One region of the Streptomyces sp. NPDC047981 genome, then DNA from elsewhere that is predicted to be linked to it. Evidence: riboswitches for the same ligand, from Rfam matches in the RefSeq annotation. Region 1 holds a riboswitch; each other region holds the start of a gene.

Region 1 (6,724 bases):
TGGCGGTACGAGAGATTCTCGCGGGGATGCCCTGGTGGGTGAAGTGGGTCGCCATACCCGTCATCGCCCTGTTCGTCTTCGGTGGCCTGATCATGAGTGTCGCGACGTTCGTGATCGGTCTGCTTTTCAAGGTGTTGATCTTCGTCGCTCTGGTCGGTGGACTGATCTACGTCGTACGGAAGTTCATGTCCTCCTCGACCTCACGCGAGGACTGGTAGCACGATCTACCCGCCGGTACAGGGGCGTCGGGCGGGCGTTAGCCCGCCCGAGGGACGCGGTCCTGGAAACCAGGGGCAGGCTTAGGAGCTGCCATTAGAGTGGAAAATCTCTGCCGCACCGGGGAAATCCGGCCACGCCTTCCGCGCTGATATTCGCGGATGTCCACCGTCCCGGGCGGGTCCGCCACCGGACCCCACCGGTTCCCGGGCCGCGGCGGGCGCGCGGGGGCGGCCCCCGCGGGCGGGTGCACGGCACCCGTCGTGACGCCTGGGGGTGACCTTTGGCCACGGCTACGCAGTCCGCTGCTCCTACGTTGATCGGCTCGGTGCAGCGGGCACTGAGACTCTTGGAGGCCGTGGGTTCCCACGAGGACGGGGCCCCTGCCAAACAGCTGGCGCGCGAGGCCGGCCTCCCGCTGCCCACCGCGTACCACCTGCTCCGCACCCTGACCCACGAGGGCTATCTACGCCGGGAGAAGGGTGTGTTCGTCTTCGGCGACGCGGCAGGTCGTCTCGCCGGTGGCGGAGTTCTGCAGAATCGTCGCACCAAGATCGAAGACTCTCTCGCGCACTGGCGCGACGAGATCGGGGTCCCCGTCTACTTCGCGATCTACCGCGAGGGCGAGATCGAGCTCGTCGCCGTCGCCGACACCCCCGCCGCACCCGCCGTGGACGAGTGGGCCGACTTCCGCGAGACGGGACACGCGCACGCGATCGGGCAGTGTCTGCTCAGCCAACTGGATTTGAAGAGTCGTCAAGACCACCTCGACCGCCATCCCGTGGAAGCCATCACTCCGTACACGGTGCGTAACCGGAGTGCCCTTTTGGATCGTTTGGGCGGAATGGGGCGAATGGAACCCCTGGTAGAGCGTCAGGAATATGCGCTCGGCACGGTCTGTGCCGCGATCCCCATCACTGCGGGGTCCACGGCGGCCGCCATGGCGATTTCCCTCCCCCTTCACCAGGCAGAACGGTTGCTGCCCGCAGTCGACCGGCTACGGAACGAGATCGGAATGCTCCTCAGTTCCTTCGCGTTCTCTATCAGTATCTGAAAAATCACTCCTTGTGATCTGCTAGCCGTTCCAGCACGATTGCGTCAAGAGGGCCATGGGGGATCATTCCTGGCCGTTTTGATCACGCTTTCAGCAGCCGTGTTTACACAACTGCTCCATCTACTGCGGGGTACATGATGCGAGAGTCGGTTCAGGCCGAGGTCCTGATGAGCTTCCTCGTCTCCGAGGAGCTCTCCTTCAGGATCCCGGTGGAGCTGCGTTACGAGACCCGGGATCCCTACGCGGTGCGAATGACGTTCCACCTTCCCGGAGACGCCCCTGTGACCTGGGCATTCGGCCGCGAGCTGCTGCTCGACGGGATCAACAGGCCGAGCGGCGACGGCGATGTGCACATCGCGCCGACCGACCCCGAGGGCCTTTCGGACGTCGCCATCCGGCTCCAGGTCGGCGGCGACCGCGCCCTGTTCCGGGCCAGCGCGCCGCCGCTCGTCGCCTTCCTCGACCGGACGGACAAGCTGGTGCCGCTCGGTCAGGAACGGACACTGGGCGACTTCGAGGACAACCTCGAGGCAGCGCTCGGTCGGATTCTCGCGGAGGAGAACGCCGGCTGACCGGTCGGCGCGCTCCGGCGCGCTGCGGGGCCGGCGGTCCCGGACGGATCCGGACGGACCCGGTCACCGGACGGCGGCCGGCAGCCGACCCCGGCTACTTCGCCCGGCGCCGGCGCCCGCCCCTGGATGAACGCTTCTCCAGCCCGCCGGCTCGGCCTCGGCCCAGCCCACCCGGTCCGCCCGGTGCGCCAGGTCCGCCCGGCCGGTCCGCCGAGACGACGAGCGCGGCGAGAGCGGTCGTGACCGGCACGGAGGCGACCAGGCCGATCGATCCCACCAGCGTGCGGACGATCTCCTCCGCGACCAGCTCGCTGTTGGCGACGGTCCCCACGCTGCTCTGCGCGATGGAGAAGAGCAGCAGCAGCGGCAGGGCCGCGCCGGCGTACGCGAGGACCAGCGTGTTCACCACGGACGCGATGTGGTCACGGCCGATCCTGATGCCCGCCCGGTACAGCCCACGCGGGCCCAGACGGGGATCGGCCTGGTGCAGCTCCCACACCGCCGAGGTCTGGGTCACCGTCACATCGTCGAGGACACCCAGCGAACCGATGATGATGCCCGCGAGCAGCAGACCGGACATGTCGATGTCCGGGTAGAGGCCGTGGATCAGGCCGGTGTTGTCGTCCGTGTTGCCGCTCAGCGAGGCCCAGCTGATGAAGAACGAGCCGAGCAGACCGATCAACAGCAGCGAGATCAGCGTCCCGAGCACCGCGACGGAGGTCCGGGCGGACAGGCCGTGGCACATGTAGAGCGCGATCAGCATGATCGCGCTCGACCCGACCACCGCCACCACCAGCGGATTCGACCCCTGAAGGATCGCCGGGAGGATGAAGAAGGTCAGCAGCAGGAAACTCACGGCGAGCGAGATCAAGGCCATCACCCCGCGCATCCGGCCGACCAGCACGACCGCCACGGCGAAGATCAGGGCGAGCACCGCCAACGGCACCTTGCGGTTCACGTCCGTCACCGAGTACTGCAGATCACGCGGAGCGTCCGGCGCGTACGCCACCACCACGCCCTGGCCCTCGTCCAGTTGGCGCGGCGCGTCCGGCTGCACGATCTCGGTGAACGTACGGCCCTTGTCCGGACCGCTCGTGACCTCGATCGTCGCCTTCTCGCACTCTCCCTGCTGGGCGTTGACCGCCTCGCGCCCCTGGGGGGTCGAGGTGTCGCCGGTCGGCGGGACCTGGGCGGCGTTCACATCCTGGCAGTCGACCTTCTCCACCGAGACGACCTTGCCCTGGTACGTCTGCCGGTCGAAGCCGACGCCGGTGCGCTCGTGCTCCGGAGCGCCGCCCGGCCACAGCACCACGAGCCCGACCACCACCGCCGTGGCGAACGGGATCAGGACAGCCGCGATGACCCTGCGCAGATGCCGGGAGACGGGCGCGGCCGGCCCATGACTGTGCGTATGGCCGTGCCCGTGACCCGCGTCGCCATGGGTGGCAGGGCCGTCATGACGGTCGGGTTCGGGGGTCTGCTGCTCGGAAGTCACCGACCGATCATCGCAAGAACGGTGGGGGCCCACTGTTCAGCACGGCCGGATTGACGCTAGCGTGGTGACACCTTTGCACACGCGGGAGCTCGGAGCACCGGGCTGAGAGGGCGCTGATCACCGTACACGCGTACTGGACGTACGTACGGGAAGAGGCTGCGCCGACCGCCGAACCTGTTACCGGGTAATGCCGGCGTAGGGAGATCGGTCTCATGACCATTCAGGATGCACGCACGCCTGCCACCAGCGAGAACGACGGCCAGGACGAGCGCAAGCCGGGCTGGCACAAGGGATACGTCGAGGGCTCGCGCCCCGACATCCGCGTGCCTGTCCGGCAGGTGCACCTCACCAACGGCAAGGACGTGACGCTGTACGACACGTCCGGTCCGTACACCGACCCCACCATCGACACCGACGTACGGCGGGGCCTGCCGCCGCTGCGCGAGAACTGGATCATCTCTCGGGGCGACACCGAGGAGTACGCGGGCCGCCCGGTCCGTCCCGAGGACGACGGCATCAAGCACACCTCGCCGCGGGGCGGCGGGCTGAAGAACCTCGACGCCGTCTTCCCGGGGCGGCCGCGGCTGCCGCGCCGGGGCCGCGGCGGCGAGGCCGTGACCCAGCTCGCGTACGCCCGCCGGGGCGAGATCACCCCTGAGATGGAGTACGTCGCGATCCGCGAGAACGTCTCCCCCGAGGTCGTACGGGAGGAGATCGCGGCGGGGCGGGCCGTGCTTCCGGCCAACGTCAACCACCCGGAGATCGAGCCGATGATCATCGGCAAGCGGTTCCTGGTGAAGGTCAACGCCAACATCGGCAACTCCGCCGTCACCTCCTCGATCGAGGAGGAGGTGGAGAAGATGACCTGGGCGACCAGGTGGGGCGCCGACACGGTCATGGACCTCTCCACCGGCCGCAACATCCACACCACGCGCGAGTGGGTGCTGCGCAACTCTCCCGTGCCGATCGGCACCGTGCCGCTCTACCAGGCCCTGGAGAAGGTCGACGGGAAGGCCGAGGAGCTGACCTGGGAGATCTACAAGGACACCGTCATCGAGCAGGCCGAGCAGGGCGTCGACTACATGACGGTCCACGCCGGCGTGCTGCTGCCGTACGTCCCGCTGACCGCCCGTCGCAAGACCGGCATCGTCTCGCGCGGCGGCTCGATCATGGCCGCCTGGTGCCTCGCGCACCACAAGGAGAACTTCCTCTACACGAACTTCGAGGAGCTCTGCGAGATCCTCGCGACGTACGACGTCACGTACTCGCTGGGCGACGGCCTGCGCCCCGGCTCGATCGCGGACGCCAACGACGACGCGCAGTTCGCGGAGCTGCGCACGCTGGGTGAGCTGAACACGATCGCCAAGCGGCACAACGTGCAGACGATGATCGAGGGCCCGGGGCACGTCCCGATGCACAAGATCAAGGAGAACATCGACCTTCAGCAGGAGATCTGCGAGGAGGCGCCGTTCTACACGCTCGGCCCGCTGACCACGGATGTCGCGCCCGCGTACGACCACATCACCTCGGGCATCGGCGCCGCGATGATCGCCTGGTGGGGTACGGCGATGCTCTGCTACGTCACGCCCAAGGAGCACCTGGGGCTGCCCAACCGCGACGACGTGAAGACGGGCGTCATCACGTACAAGATCGCGGCGCACGCCGCCGACCTGGCCAAGGGGCACCCGGGGGCGCAGGAGTGGGACGACGCGCTGTCGGACGCGCGGTTCGAGTTCCGCTGGGAGGACCAGTTCAACCTGGCGCTCGACCCGGACACGGCCCGTGAGTTCCACGACGAGACGCTGCCGGCCGAGCCCGCGAAGACCGCGCACTTCTGCTCGATGTGCGGTCCGAAGTTCTGCTCGATGAAGATCAGCCGCAGCATCACGGAGCAGTTCGGCGGCGACGCGGACGCCACCCCGGCGGAGATCGAGGCCGGGATGCTGGAGAAGTCCAAGGAGTTCGCGGCCTCCGGCAACCGCGTCTACCTTCCGCTGGCTGACTGAGTCCGCGCGAACGAGGCTGACCGACGGCATTCCGGGGGGAGTCGTCGGTCAGCCTTCGCCATGCCGCGGCGCTCCGCGCCGTCCCCTCACGCCGGGCCGGTGTAGTCCGGGCCGGTGGCGTCGGGACTGGTGAAGTCCGGGCTCGTGAAGTCGGGGCCCGTGTAGTCGGGGCTCGTGAAGGTCGGACGGGTCGTGGACGAGCCTTCGTTCGGGCTGGAGAAGTCCGGTCCGCTGTAGCCGATCTTCGGTATGCGGTCGGTGCGGGGCGCGGGCACGGGCGGCGGGGCCGACGGTCCGGGCGCGGCCAGGGCCTCGCGCAGGAACGGCAGGATGCCCCGTTCCAGCAGGGCGCGACGCCATGCCTCCCGGGCGCGGGACAGTTCGTCGTCCTCTTCCCGGTGGTGTGGATCGCTCGCGGCCACCTCCGTGGAGCGGTTGCGCAGTGCCGTGACCAGCAGCCCGACGGCGGCGCAGAACAGTCCGGCGGCGGCGACGGCCCCGAAGAACCAGCCGGCCGTCAGCAGGGTGTCGGCGACCGCGAGCGAGGGCGCGATGAGCTTGAGCACGGCCCCGACCAGCAGGAATATCAGCGCGGCGGGCCCGGCGAGGACCGGCGCGAGGACGGTGACGATCGCGACGATGCCCGCTCCCGGGCCGCCGCTCGCCCCGTCGCCGTCCGCCGTCAGGACGGCGCCCATCACGCTTGTACCGCTCGGTGACCGGGCCTCTTCGCGGACCTTCACGAAGTGGTCGTACTCGACCGCCGCCGCGGCGGTGATCAGGGCCGTCGCGTTCAGCGCCATCGTGCGCAGTTGGCCGGCCGTGAGCCGTTTCCCGATCTCGGCGAGATCCGGATGGTCGTACGCGTTGCGCAGTGCGTCGTCGAGGATGCGCTCGTACTCGGCACGATCCTCGGTCAGCAGGTGCGGAGCCACGTTCATGTGCATCCCCCGATGCTCCGTAGGGCCCGCGTCGACCGTGGAATTTACGGCCGGTCGGGCGGAAACGGAGGAGAGCCTGCTACGGATGGTCCGATCGTATTGCGGTTATGGCACAGGGTGACAGGGGGTTTCCCGAATTCGACTTCCCCGGATGCGGAGCGTTATGCGTCAGCCCTGCAGGGGGAGTTGGACGACCAGCAGCTTTCCGGCCATGGTCACACCGCCGTCCATGGCGATGGCCAGTCCCTCCGCGTACACGTGCGGACCGTCGACGCCCGGGCCGGAGCCGCCCTCGCCGTCCTCGGTGCCGACCTGGCCCAGGAGGTACGGAATGGGGCTGTGGCCGTGCACGACGCGGCTGCCGCCGTAGGTGGCGAGCAGCTCCTGGACCGCCTGGGGGCCGCCGTCGTCCCGGAAGGCGAAGCGCTTGGTGAACTTAC
Region 2 (6,724 bases), on a different contig from region 1:
CGGCATCTGAGTCCGTACGCGACGGACACCGGACCCCGGTAGGGTCTGAAGCAGTCGTCCGCGCTCGCGCAGGACGACCGCAGATCTGACGAGGAGGCCATTGCCGTACGGGAAACCGCAAGGACCCACCGGCAATGGCCTTCGTCGTATGTGCACGAGGAGATCTCCATGAACCAGAGCGCCGTACAGGGCGACGACAACCACGGCAAAAAGGCCAGCCGCTTCATGCTGAAGCTGTCCGGCGAGGCATTCGCCGGAGGCGGCGGTCTCGGCGTCGACCCCGACGTCGTGCACAAGATCGCACGCGAGATCGCCGCAGTCGTCCGCGACGGCGCGGAGATCGCCGTCGTCATCGGCGGCGGCAACTTCTTCCGCGGCGCCGAACTGCAGGTACGCGGCATGGACCGGGCCCGCTCCGACTACATGGGCATGCTCGGCACCGTCATGAACTGCCTCGCCCTCCAGGACTTCCTGGAGAAGGAGGGCATCGACTCCCGCGTCCAGACCGCCATCACCATGGGTCAGGTCGCGGAGCCGTACATCCCGCTGCGGGCCGTGCGCCACCTGGAGAAGGGCCGCGTGGTCATCTTCGGCGCCGGTATGGGCATGCCGTACTTCTCCACCGACACCACGGCCGCCCAGCGCGCCCTGGAGATCGACGCCGAGGCCCTGCTCATGGGCAAGAACGGCGTGGACGGGGTCTACGACTCCGACCCGAAGACCAACCCCGACGCGGTCAAGTTCGACGCGCTGGAGTACGGCGAGGTGCTCTCCCGCGACCTCAAGGTCGCCGACGCCACCGCCATCACCCTGTGCCGCGACAACACTCTCCCGATCCTCGTCTTCGAACTGCTCGCCGAGGGCAATATCGCGCGCGCGGTGAAGGGTGAGAAGATCGGCACTCTCGTGAGCGACCAGGGCACCCGGGCCTGAGCCTCGGCTCGAACCGGGTACCTCCCCTCGAGGGGACGGACCAGAGCCCTGCCGGTCGTATCACCGTGCAGGACAAGACGCGACGACACGCAGGAGCAAGTGGTGATCGAAGAGACCCTCCTCGAGGCCGAGGAGAAGATGGAGAAGGCCGTCGTGGTCGCCAAGGAGGACTTCGCCGCGATCCGCACCGGGCGTGCGCACCCGGCGATGTTCAACAAGATCGTGGCCGACTACTACGGTGCGATCACGCCGATCAATCAGCTGGCCTCGTTCTCGGTTCCCGAGCCGCGCATGGCGGTCGTGACTCCGTTCGACAAGAGCGCGCTGCGCAACATCGAGCAGGCCATCCGTGACTCGGACCTCGGCGTCAACCCGAGCAACGACGGCAACATCATCCGTGTGGTGTTCCCCGAGCTCACCGAGGAGCGCCGCCGCGAGTACATCAAGGTGGCCAAGGGCAAGGCCGAGGACTCCAAGATCTCCATCCGTTCCGTGCGCCGCAAGGCCAAGGAGACCATCGACAAGCTGGTCAAGGACGGCGAGGTCGGCGAGGACGAGGGCCGCCGCGGCGAGAAGGAGCTCGACGACACCACCGCGAAGTACGTCGCGCAGGTGGACGAGCTGCTGAAGCACAAGGAAGCCGAGCTGCTCGAGGTCTGATGAACGACTCTTCCTGGGGGGCCCCGGCCGGTTCCGGCTACTGGGGGCCCGACCAGGGGCCTGCCCCGGCGGGTCCCGCATACGATGGGCTGCAGGCGGCGCAGACTCGGCCCATGCCCATCGTGCCCGACGTCCCCGCCGGCGATCACCAGGACGAGCACGGCCGGGGGGCCGCTCAGCCGAGCGGTCCCCTGTTCCGTGACGAGACGCCGAACGAGCACCCGCAGGAGCCCATGTCCAGCCCGAACCGGCCCGCGACCCCGCAGAAGAAGAGCGCGGGGCGCGACCTGGGCGCGGCCATAGGGGTCGGGGTCGGGCTCGGCGCCGTCATCATCGCGTCCCTCTTCATCTGGAAGGCCGCGTTCGTCGGCGTCATCGCCGTCGCCGTCGTGGTCGGTCTCTGGGAGCTCACCTCCCGCCTCCAGGAACGCAAGGGCATCAAGGCCCCGCTCGTCCCGCTGGCGGTCGGTGGCGCGGCGATGGTCGTGGCCGGCTATGTCCGCGGTGCGGAGGGGGCCTGGGTCGCCATGGCCCTGACCGCCCTCGCGGTCCTCGTGTGGCGCATGACGGAGCCGCCCGAGGGCTATCTGAAGGACGTCACGGCGGGCGTCTTCGCCGCGTTCTACGTGCCGTTCCTGGCCACGTTCGTGGCGCTGATGCTCACGGCCGACGACGGCCCGGAGCGGGTCCTCACGTTCCTGCTGCTCACGGTCGTCAGCGACACCGGCGCGTACGCGATCGGCTGGCGCTTCGGCAAGCACAAGCTGGCACCGCGCATCAGCCCCGGCAAGACCCGCGAGGGCCTGCTCGGAGCGGTGGCGTTCGCGATGGCGGCGGGCGCGCTGTGCATGGAGTTCCTGATCGACGACGGCACGTGGTGGCAGGGCCTGCTGCTCGGCCTCGCGGTGGCGGCGAGCGCGACGCTCGGCGACCTCGGCGAGTCGATGATCAAGCGTGACCTCGGCATCAAGGACATGGGCACGCTGCTGCCCGGCCACGGCGGCATCATGGACCGCCTGGACTCCCTGCTGCCGACGGCCCCGGTGGTCTGGCTGCTCCTGGTGCTCTTCGTCGGCACCACCTGACCTGCGCGTTCTGAGGTGAAGGGCCCGTTGCCCACAGGCTGCGGGCCCTTCGCCGTTCCTCCACGGCACCCGTGCCACCATGCCCACGCTCGGAGAACCCACCGGGCGTGGGCCGCGCGTCGCGTCATGCCGCACCTGAGCGGGCTGGTCAGGCGCTTGCGGCCTCTCCGACCACGTCGACGATCCGCGAGACCCACTTCCGCACCTGATGCCACCGGTTGCAGTACCGGCGAGAGCGCCACCACGACCGGTACACCAGCTGTCGCCCGCACCACTTGCACGGCTTCGTACGCTTGCTCTGATCCCCCATGGCCGGTGACTCTAGCGGCCACCTCCGACATCGGCCCGGCCGCGCGGACTGTGGCGCATCACGCAGACGGTGCCCGAACGAGCCCGGTCCACAGGGTGAGCTGCTGTTCCGGGCCGTCCCGGGGCCGCCATCGGGCACCGACGGCCACCACCGGTCACCACCCGGCAGCGCGACGGCCCAGGGACAGTGGGTTCCGTCTGCGACACTGGTACCACCATGCCCAAGCCCGGAGAACTCACTTTCGTCGCCCCGCGCGGAGCCAAGAAGCCGCCGCGGCACCTTGCCGACCTCACGCCCGCCGAGCGCAAGGAGGCCGTCGCCGCGATCGGCGAGAAGCCGTTCCGCGCCAAGCAGCTGTCCACGCACTACTTCGCGCGGTACGCCCACGACCCCGCCGAGTGGACCGACATCCCCGCCGCCTCGCGCGAGAAGCTGCAGGGGGAGCTGCTGCCCGACCTGATGTCGGTGGTCCGGCACATCTCGTGCGACGACGACACCACCCGTAAGACCCTGTGGAAGCTGCACGACGGCACGCTCGTCGAGTCCGTGCTGATGCGGTACCCGGACCGGGTCACCATGTGCATCTCCTCCCAGGCCGGCTGCGGGATGAACTGCCCGTTCTGTGCCACCGGGCAGGCCGGGCTCGACCGGAACCTGTCGACGGCCGAGATCGTGCACCAGATCGTCGACGGCATGCGTGCCCTGCGTGACGGGGAAGTGCCCGGTGGGCCGGCGCGGCTCAGCAACATCGTCTTCATGGGCATGGGCGAGCCGCTCGCCAACTACAAGCGGGTCGTCGGCGCCATCCGCCGGCTCACCGACCCCGAGCCGGACGGGCTCGGGCTCTCGCAGCGCGGGATCACCGTCTCCACCGTGGGCCTCGTCCCGGCGATGCTGCGCTTCGCCGACGAGGGCTTCAAGTGCCGGCTCGCCGTCTCGCTGCACGCCCCCGACGACGAGCTGCGCGACACCCTCGTGCCCGTCAACACGCGCTGGAAGGTCCGCGAGGTCCTCGACGCCGCGTGGGAGTACGCCGAGAAGTCCGGGCGCCGGATCTCCATCGAGTACGCGCTCATCCGCGACATCAACGACCAGGCGTGGCGGGGCGACCTGCTCGGGCGGCTGCTCAAGGGCAAGCGGGTCCATGTGAACCTGATTCCGCTGAACCCGACGCCCGGGTCCAAGTGGACCGCGTCCCGGCCCGAGGACGAGAAGGCCTTCGTCGAGGCCATCGCGTCCCATGGCGTGCCCGTCACCGTCCGTGACACCCGTGGTCAGGAGATCGACGGTGCCTGTGGACAGCTGGCGGCCTCGGAGCGCTGACCTTGTAGTCTGTGCTCGAACACATCTCCATATTCCGACAGGGGAGCGCCACAGCGCTGAGAGTGCGGTCACGGACCGCAGACCCTCTGAACCTCGCCCAGGTCATTCTGGGTAGGAAGTTCGGTCGCAACTCAAGCTGTTGCGCCCTGCCCACCCTCCGGTGGGCAGGGCCGCGTCTCTTCCTGGTCACACCCAGGAGGAATTTCCGTGAGCACCAAGAAGATGGCCGCCGCCGCGATCGCCGCGGCGCTGGGCGTCACCACCCTCGCCGCCTGCGGCACCGAGGACATCAGGGACGCGGCCGGCAAGAGCGGTGAGCCCACGCCGAAGACCGTGACCCTCGTCAGCCACGACTCCTTCAACGCCTCCAAGGAGGTCCTGGCGGAGTTCACCAAGCAGACCGGCTTCACCGTCAAGGTCCTCAAGAGCGGTGACGCGGGCGTCGCCGTCAACAAGGAGATCCTCACCAAGGGCTCCCCGCAGGGAGACGTCTTCTTCGGCGTCGACAACACCCTGCTCTCCCGTGCGCTCGACAACGGGATCTTCGTCCCGTACGAGGCGAAGGGTCTGGACGCGGTCGCGCCCGAGACGCGGCTCGACAAGGAGCACCGCGTCACCCCGATCGACACCGGCGACATCTGCGTCAACTACGACAAGAAGTACTTCGCCGACAAGAAGCTCGCGCCCCCGCAGACCTTCGACGACCTGGCCAAGCCGGAGTACAAGAACCTGCTCGTGGTCGAGAACCCCGAGAAGTCCTCCCCGGGCCTCGGTTTCCTGCTCGGCACCGCCGCCCAGTACGGCGACGACGGCTGGCAGGACTACTGGACGAAGCTCAAGGCCAACGGCGTGAAGGTCGTCGACAGCTGGGAGCTCGCCTACAACCAGGAGTTCTCCGGCTCCGCCGGCGGCAAGCAGGCCAAGGGCGACCGGCCGCTGGTCGTCAGCTACGCCTCCAGCCCGCCGGTCGAGGTCCTCTACGCCGACCCGCAGCCGAAGGAAGCGCCCACCGGCGTCTCCACCGGCACCTGCTTCCGGCAGATCGAGTTCGCCGGGCTGCTGAACGGGGCGAAGAACCCCGAGGGCGGCAAGGCGCTGATCGACTTCCTGATCTCCAAGAAGTTCCAGGAGGACATGCCGCTGCAGATGTTCGTCAACCCGGTGACGAAGGAAGCCCAGCTGCCCGAGCTGTTCACGAAGCACGGTGTGGTGATCGACAAGCCGCAGACCATGGCGCCCGAGAAGATCGCCGAGAAGCGTGACCAGTGGATCCAGTCGTGGTCCTCGACCGTTCTGAAGTAGTCCCCGACCGCCGGGGAAGCGCGGCGCGGCTCGGCCTGATGGTCGTGCCCGTCGCCTTCTTCGCGCTCTTCTTCGCGTGGCCCGTCGCCTCGATCGTCGAGCGCGGGCTGCGCGTCGACGGGGCGTGGGAGTTCGGCCGGTTCGGCGAGACGCTGACCCGGCCGGAGATCCTCGACGTCCTCTGGTTCACCCTCTGGCAGGCGCTCGCCTCCACCGCGCTGACCCTGCTGATAGCCCTGCCCGGGGCGTACGTCTTCGCGCGCTTCGACTTCCCCGGCAAGGGGCTGCTGCGCGCCGTCGTCACCGTCCCCTTCGTGATGCCGACCGTCATGGTCGGTACGGCCTTCCTCGCCCTCGTCGGCCGCGGCGGGCTGCTCGACGAACTGTGGGGCGTCCGCCTCGACACCACCGTCTGGGCCATCCTCCTCGCCCACGTCTTCTTCAACTACGCCGTCGTCGTCAGGACCGTCGGCGGACTGTGGGCGCAGCTCGACCCCCGCCAGGAGGAGGCCGCCCGCGTCCTCGGCGCCTCCCGTTTCACCGCCTGGCGGACGGTGACGCTGCCCGCGCTCGCCCCCGCCGTCGGAGCGGCGGCGCTGATGGTCTTCCTCTTCACCGCCGGCTCCTTCGCCGTCGTCCAGATCCTCGGCGGACCGGCGTACTCCACCCTGGAGACCGAGATCTACCGGCAGACGGTCGACCGCTTCGACCTGACGACGGCCGCCGTGCTCACGATCGTCCAGTTCGTCGCCGTCGGCGTCGTCCTCGCCGTGCACGCCCGGACGGTACGGCGGCGGGAGACGGCCCTGAAGCTCGTACCGCCCGAGCAGACCGCCCGCCGGATCACCGGGATCGGCCAGTGGGCCCTCTTCGGGGGTGTCCTCGTCTCGATCGTCCTGCTGCTCGTCCTTCCGCTCGCCGTGCTGATCGAGCGCTCCTTCGCCACCCCCGACGGGTACGGGCTCGACTACTACCGGGCCCTGCAGTCCACCGACCCCTCCGGCACGTTCCTCGTGCCCCTGGTCGACACGATCGGGAACTCCCTGCGGTACGCCGTCGTCGCCACCGCGATCGCCCTGGTGATCGGGGGACTCGCCGCCGCCGCGCTCAC
Region 3 (6,724 bases), on a different contig from region 1:
CTGGCCGTCCGTGCCGGGGCCGATGTACGGGTCGGAGTAGGCGGCGTACTGCTGCTGGCCGTCGCCGTAGTCGTAGGAGGGCTGCTGGCCGTACCCCGGGTGCTGCTCGTAGCCGCCGTAGCCGCCGTCGTATCCCCCGTAGGAGTGCTGCGGGGTCTCGGAGTGGGCCTGCGCGTGGTCGTACGCGGGGGTGTAGACGCCGTACTGGCCGGTGTCCTCGGGCATCGGCTGGGGCTCGTAGACGGCGGTCGTCCCGGCCTGCGACTCGCCGGGCGTCCCGTCGTCGTGCGACGCGGCGTACGCGGGGTCGACCGGCTCGTAGGAGAGGTCGCTGACCTCCAGCGTGGGGCCGCCCGCCTCGGCGGGCGGGCCGGACTTGCGGCGGCGGCTCGCGCCGGGGCTGCCGCCGATCGCCCAGCCGGTGGAGAAGCCGCGCCGGAAGGAGAGCGTCACATAGGTCTGGCCGACGGCGAAGGCCACCGCGCCCACGATGATCACCGCGACGGACGGCATCAGCACACCGAGGACGACCCCGAGGAAGCCGCAGAAGGCGAGCACGCGCCAGCGCAGCCTCGCCTTGTACTGCAGGAGGACCTCACCCAGCAGCCACAACGCGACGACACCGAACGCGATGTAGAGGACCGTCCACCCCATGCCCGCCCCTCTCCTACGGCCACCGCCGCGGGTCTGGGGCGGGTACGCCGGTCACGACTGCACGTGCAGTCCGAGATTCTCGTAGATCTCCAGCGTCGCGGTGGAGGTGTTCAGCGTGATGAAGTGCAGTCCGGGGACACCCTCGGAGAGCAGACGCGCGCAGAACTCCGTCGCGAACTCGATGCCAATGGAGCGTACAGCGGCTGGATCGTCCTTGACGGCGAGGATGCGGTCTTTCACATCCGACGGGAAGACAGCGTTGCTCAGCTGGGGCAGCCGGTCGAGGGTCTTCACGTTAACAACGGGCATGACTTCAGGGATGATCGGCGTCTCGCAGCCGGCCTTCACCACGCTGTCGCGCATCCGCAGATAGTTCTCGGGATCGAAGAACATCTGGGTGATGGCGTAGTCCGCCCCGGCCCGGCACTTGTCCACGAAGTGACGAATGTCCGTGTCCCAGTCGGTGGACCGCGGGTGCATCTCGGGGAAGGCGGCGACGCCCACGCAGAAGTCGCCGGACTCCTTGATCAGCCGCACGAGGTCGGCGGCGTACCGGACGCCCTCCGGGTGCTCGATCCACTCCCCCAGCGGGTCGCCCGGCGGGTCGCCGCGCAGCGCGAGCATGTTGCGGATGCCGGCGTCGGCGTACTGGCCGAGCACGTTGCGCAGCTCGGCCACCGAGTGATCGACGGCGGTGAGGTGGGCGACGGGGGTGAGGGTGGTGTCCCCGGCGATCTTCTGGGTGGCCTTGACGGTGCCGCCACGCGTGGAACCGCCGGCCCCGTAGGTCACGGAGACGAAGCTCGGGCCGACCGCCTCGACGCGGCGCAGGGCGTTCCAGAGGCTCCGCTCACCCTTCTCCGTCCGGGGCGCGAAGAACTCGAACGAGTACGACGGCTTGCCGGACTCGAGGATCTCGCGGACCGTGCGTGCGCGGTCCGAGCGGGTGGAAGCGGTACCTAGGGCCATACCGGCAGGTTAGACGGGGTGCCGCGGCCCACGAAGTGGTGTCCGAGTCGTGGACACCTTTTTGGACGCCGTTCGGACAGGGTTTCCCTGACGCCCATCGGGGCGTCACGGGGGGGGCCGCGCTACGCGGAGCGCTCGCGGACGCGCTTGGCCAGGCGGGCCGTGGCCGCGGCGGGGTCGTCGGCCTCGGTGATCGCGCGGACGACGACGATGCGGCGGGCGCCCGCCTCCAGGACCTCGTCGAGGGTGGACTCGTCGATGCCGCCGATGGCGAACCAGGGACGGTCCTGCTCCAGGGCGGCCGTGTACCGCACGAGGTCGAGGCCGGGGGCGTACCGCCCGGGCTTGGTGGGGGTGGGCCAGCAGGGGCCGGTGCAGAAGTAGTCCACGCCCGGCTCGGCGGCGGCCGCGTCCACCTCGGACTCGGCGTGGCAGGACCGGCCGACGAGCACTCCCTCGCCGAGGATCTTCCGGGCGGCGGGCACGGGCAGGTCGCCCTGGCCCAGGTGCAGCACGTCGGAGCCGATGGCGTGGGCGACGTCGGCCCGGTCGTTCACCGCGAGGAGCTTGCCGTGCCGGCGGCAGGCCTCGGCGAAGACGGCGAGGTACTCCAGCTCCTCACCGGCCTCCATGCCCTTGTCGCGGAGCTGCACGATGTCCACACCGGAGGAGAGCACGGCGTCGAGGAAGGCCGGCAGGTCCCCCTGGCGCTTGCGGGCGTCCGTGCAGAGGTAGAGCCGGGCGTCGGCGAGCTGCGCGCGAGGCGTGGACATGGGTGGTTCCCCCCGTCGGGTGCGGCGGTCCGAGGGAGCCGGGCGGGCCCGGCCCCCAGGGGCCTCCTGTGGTGTCTTCGGTGCGTGTGCGTCAGACGGCGAGCGCCTGGGCGCGGCGCTTCACCTCCGTGCCGCGATTCTCGCTGAGGGCCTGCGCGGGCGTGCCCGGCAGGGTCGGGTCGGGAGTGAAGAGCCACTCCAGCATCTCTTCGTCGCTGAAGCCGTCGTCCTTCAGGAGGGTCAGGGTCCCGGAGAGGCCCTTGACCACCTTGTCGCCGTCGATGAAGGCGGCGGGCACCTGGAGCGCCTTGTTCTCGCCGCGTCGTACGGCGATGAGCTGGCCCTCCTTGACCAGCTGCCGCACGCGCGTCACCTCGACATCGAGCATTTCCGCGATGTCGGGGAGGTAGAGCCAGGCGGGGACGAGAGCATCGGTCTTTGCGTCAATCTCGGTCACGGGAACAAGCCTGCCATCCCGGGCTGACAGTCGGTAGTCGGGCCGGGGCCGTCCGGCGGATCGGAGCCGGTCGGCCCTCAGACGACCGCCGCCTTCAGGGGGACGGACGGGTCGGCGGCGCGGCCCGGGTCGAGGCGCTCGCCGGACTCGATCAGCTTGCGGCCCTGGGCCAGGTCGCGGGGGCGGCCGACGGCGAGCAGGGCGACGAGGACGCCGTCGTCGAGCCAGAGGGCGGACCAGGAGGCGTCGGCCGGGTCACCGCGTCGGACCAGGGCGGCGGCCGGGCTGTGGTGGCCGGCGTACTGCACGAACCGGCCGAACTGCTCGGACCAGAAGTACGGCACCGGGTCGTAGGCCCGGGGGGCCTCGCCGACGATGTCGGCCGCGACGGTCCGGGGGCCCTGGAGGGCGTTGTCCCAGTGGTGGACGAGGAGCCGGGCGCCGTAGCGGGCGGAGGGGAAGGAGGCGCAGTCGCCGACGGCGTACACGTCGGGCAGGGAGGTGCGGAGCCGGTCGTCGGCGGTGACGGAGCCGTCCGCGCCGAGGGCGATGCCGGAGCCGGTGAGCCACCGGGTGGCGGGCCGGGCGCCGATGCCGACGACGACCGCGTCCGCGGGCAGCCGCCGGCCGTCGGCCAGGACGACCGTGCCGGGTTCGACGGACTCCACGCGCGCGTGGGTGAGGAGTTCGGCGCCGCTCTCCTCGTACCAGCGCGCCATGGGTGCGGCGACCTCGGTGGGCAGCGCGCCGGCGAGCGGGTGGTCGGCGGCCTCGACGACGGTGACCGCGCACCCCGCCTCGCGCGCGGCGGTGGCGAACTCGGCGCCGATCCATCCGGCGCCGACGACCACGATGTCGTGGCGGCGCTCCAGGACGGGCTTGAGCCGTGCCGCGTCGTCCAGGGTGCGCAGCAGGTGGACCCCGGGCACGCCCTCGGTGCCGGGCAGGGTGACCGGTTCGGCGCCGGTGGCGAGGACCAGGACGTCGTACCGGACGGGTCCGGCCTCCGTGTCGATCTCGTGGTCCTCGGCGCGCAGGCCGGTCACGTCGAGGCCGAGCCGCAGCTCGATGGAGAGCGCCTCGAAGTCGACGTCGAAGGCCGAGTCCTCGGCCTTGCCGAGGAGGACCGCCTTGGACAGGGGCGGGCGGTCGTAGGGCTGGTGGGGCTCGGCCCCGATGAGGGTGACCGGTCCGGTGAAGCCCTGTTCGCGCAGGGCGACGGCGGTCTGCACCCCCGCCATCCCGGCGCCCACGACGACGACCCGCTGCTCTTCCCGCTTCTGCTCGCTCACTCGATCACCTTAACTATCTGACGCACCGTCAGGAAGGCAGCTGCTCCACGACGCTGGTACCGGAGCCCTCCTGGGACTCCCATGCCCAGCTCTCCTCCAGTCGAACGCGTCCGTCCGGCAGCTGCACCACGAGGGAGACGCAATGCCCGGAAGAGGTCGTTCCGTCCCGCTTCAACTGCACGTACCGGAAGTCGAGCCGGTCCCCCGCGCGCGTGCCGACGAGGTTTCCCCGCACCACGTCACCGCCCGCGTACTCGGCCCAGACGCTGCCGTCCTCCTCGTGGTACGTGAACCGGGTACGCGTCCCGACCTGACCGGGGGCCTGGTCGGCGACGGGGGCGAGGACGAGGCCGTCGAGAGATCGAGCCACGGGTGAGGCTCCCTTACTGGGCGTCGGGGGCTGGGGTTAGGCTGACCGTCAACGTAGAGCACTCGCGGGAGCCCGGACGCACCGGGCTGAGAGGGAGGCTGACCGGCCTCCGACCGTACGAACCTGATCCGGGTCATGCCGGCGAAGGGAGGGGCTGGACGCCCATGTCGCGTACACGCGGCACATGCCGCACATCGGACGTTCTCGTCATCGGGGGCGGAATCATCGGCCTGGTCACGGCCTGGCGGTCCGCGCAGCGCGGACTGTCCACGGCGGTCGTGGACCCCGAACCGGGCGGCGGGGCCGCCCGGGTGGCGGCCGGGATGCTCGCCGCCGTCACCGAACTCCACTACGGCGAGGAGACCCTGCTCGCCCTCAACCTCGCCTCCGCGCAGCGCTACCCCGCGTTCGTCGCCGAACTCCAGGAGGCCACAGGACACGACGTCGGCTACCGCGCCTGCGGCACGCTGGCCGTCGCGCTCGACGCCGACGACCGGGCCCATCTGCGGGAGCTGCACGCCCTCCAGATCCGCTCCGGCCTGGAGTCGGAGTGGCTCAGCGGGCGCGACTGCCGCCGTCTTGAGCCGATGCTGGCACCGGGCGTGCGCGGCGGGCTGCGGGTCGACGGCGACCACCAGGTCGATCCGCGCCGGCTCGCCGCCGCGCTCGTCACGGCCTGCGAGCGGGCCGGGGTGGTCTTCCACCGGAGCCTCGCCGAGAGCCTGACGGTGGTGCGGGACCGGGCCACGGGCGTGACGCTCGCCGACGGCTCCGCCCTGGAGGCGGAGCAGGTCGTGCTGGCGGCAGGCAGCCTCAGCGGCCGGCTCGCGGGCGTGCCCGCGGAGGTCCTGCCGCCCGTACGCCCCGTCAAGGGACAGGTGCTCCGGCTCACCGTGCCGCCCGCGTTCGCGCCGTTCCTGTCCCGGACCGTCCGCGCGGTCGTGCGCGGCAGCCACGTCTACCTGGTGCCGCGCGAGAACGGCGAGCTGGTCGTCGGCGCGACCAGCGAGGAGCTGGGCTGGGACACCACCGTCACGGCGGGCGGGGTGTACGAGCTGCTCCGCGACGCCCACGAACTCGTCCCCGGCCTCACCGAGCTGCCGCTCACCGAGACCCTGGCCGGCCTGCGCCCCGGGTCGCCGGACAACGCGCCGCTGCTCGGCCCGACCGCGCTCGACGGCCTGCGGCTGGCCACCGGGCACTACCGCAACGGTGTCCTGCTCACCCCGGTCACCGGTGACGTCATGGCCGCGTTCCTCGCCACCGGCGTGCTTCCGGACGAGGCCCGCCCCTTCACTCCCCGCCGCTTCTCCCCCGTACGACAGGAGCAGCCCGCATGACCGCCCCGCAGACCACCGTCTCCGTCAACGGCGAGGCGCGCGTCCTCGCCGCGCCCACCACCCTCGACGCCCTGGTCACCACCCTGACCGCCGCGCCCACCGGCGTCGCGGCGGCCGTCAACGAGACCGTCGTACCCCGCAGCCAGTGGTCCGCGACCGTCCTCGGCGAGGGCGACCGGGTCGAGGTCCTCACCGCCGTACAGGGAGGCTGACCGCCATGTCCGACGACACCTTCCTCCTCGGCGGTACGGAGTTCTCCTCCCGGCTGATCCTCGGCACGGGCGGCGCCCCGAGCCTGGAGATCCTCGAACGCTCCCTCGCCGTCAGCGGCACCGAGCTGACCACCGTCGCCATGCGGCGACTGGACCCGACCGTGCGCGGCTCGGTCCTCTCCGTCCTGGAGAAGCTCTCGATCCGCGTCCTGCCGAACACGGCGGGCTGCTACACGGCGGGCGAGGCGATCCTGACCGCGCGGCTCGCCCGTGAGGCGCTCGGCACCGACTGGATCAAGCTGGAGGTCATCGCCGACGAGCGGACCCTGCTGCCGGACCCGGTGGAGACGCTCGACGCGGCCGAGACGCTGGTCGACGACGGCTTCATCGTCCTGCCGTACACCAACGACGACCCGGTCCTCGCGCGGAAGCTGGAGGACGTGGGGTGCGCGGCGGTCATGCCGCTCGGCTCCCCGATCGGGTCCGGGCTCGGGATCCGCAACCCGCACAACTTCGAGCTGATCGTCGACCGCGCGGGCGTCCCGGTGATCCTGGACGCGGGCGCGGGCACCGCCTCGGACGTGGCGCTGGCCATGGAGCTGGGCTGCTCGGCGGTCATGCTCGCCTCCGCGGTGACCCGGGCGCAGGATCCGGTGC

What was found. A riboswitch is a leader RNA that binds a small molecule or an ion and turns the genes downstream of it on or off. The one in region 1 is predicted to bind thiamine pyrophosphate.
Region 2: it holds a riboswitch for thiamine pyrophosphate, as region 1 does, so the genes downstream of both, AB0E14_RS13115 (thiamine ABC transporter substrate-binding protein) here and thiC (phosphomethylpyrimidine synthase ThiC) in region 1, are expected to answer to the same signal.
Region 3: it holds a riboswitch for thiamine pyrophosphate, as region 1 does, so the genes downstream of both, thiO (glycine oxidase ThiO) here and thiC (phosphomethylpyrimidine synthase ThiC) in region 1, are expected to answer to the same signal.

Annotation. Positions count from the first base shown of each region.
Region 1 covers NZ_JBEZNQ010000013.1:15,008-21,731, forward strand. Annotated here, with positions in the region: gene AB0E14_RS10460 (DUF5326 family protein) at 1-218, shown strand, start outside; gene AB0E14_RS10465 (helix-turn-helix domain-containing protein) at 500-1,270, shown strand; gene AB0E14_RS10470 (SsgA family sporulation/cell division regulator) at 1,408-1,842, shown strand; gene AB0E14_RS10475 (YibE/F family protein) at 1,937-3,370, opposite strand; TPP riboswitch at 3,409-3,556, shown strand; gene thiC (phosphomethylpyrimidine synthase ThiC) at 3,550-5,343, shown strand; gene AB0E14_RS10485 (hypothetical protein) at 5,430-6,290, opposite strand; gene AB0E14_RS10490 (metallophosphoesterase) at 6,453-6,724, opposite strand, start outside.
Region 2 covers NZ_JBEZNQ010000017.1:81,214-87,937, reverse strand. Annotated here, with positions in the region: gene tsf (translation elongation factor Ts) at 1-10, shown strand, start outside; gene pyrH (UMP kinase) at 169-933, shown strand; gene frr (ribosome recycling factor) at 1,036-1,593, shown strand; gene AB0E14_RS13125 (phosphatidate cytidylyltransferase) at 1,593-2,678, shown strand; gene rlmN (23S rRNA (adenine(2503)-C(2))-methyltransferase RlmN) at 3,205-4,311, shown strand; TPP riboswitch at 4,341-4,447, shown strand; gene AB0E14_RS13115 (thiamine ABC transporter substrate-binding protein) at 4,534-5,613, shown strand; gene AB0E14_RS13110 (iron ABC transporter permease) at 5,652-6,724, shown strand, end outside.
Region 3 covers NZ_JBEZNQ010000032.1:77,672-84,395, reverse strand. Annotated here, with positions in the region: gene AB0E14_RS20660 (hypothetical protein) at 1-654, opposite strand, end outside; gene metF (methylenetetrahydrofolate reductase [NAD(P)H]) at 706-1,623, opposite strand; gene thiE (thiamine phosphate synthase) at 1,746-2,396, opposite strand; gene AB0E14_RS20645 (Rv2175c family DNA-binding protein) at 2,488-2,853, opposite strand; gene AB0E14_RS20640 (FAD-dependent oxidoreductase) at 2,931-4,145, opposite strand; gene AB0E14_RS20635 (hypothetical protein) at 4,174-4,515, opposite strand; TPP riboswitch at 4,570-4,682, shown strand; gene thiO (glycine oxidase ThiO) at 4,680-5,855, shown strand; gene thiS (sulfur carrier protein ThiS) at 5,852-6,067, shown strand; gene AB0E14_RS20620 (thiazole synthase) at 6,073-6,724, shown strand, end outside.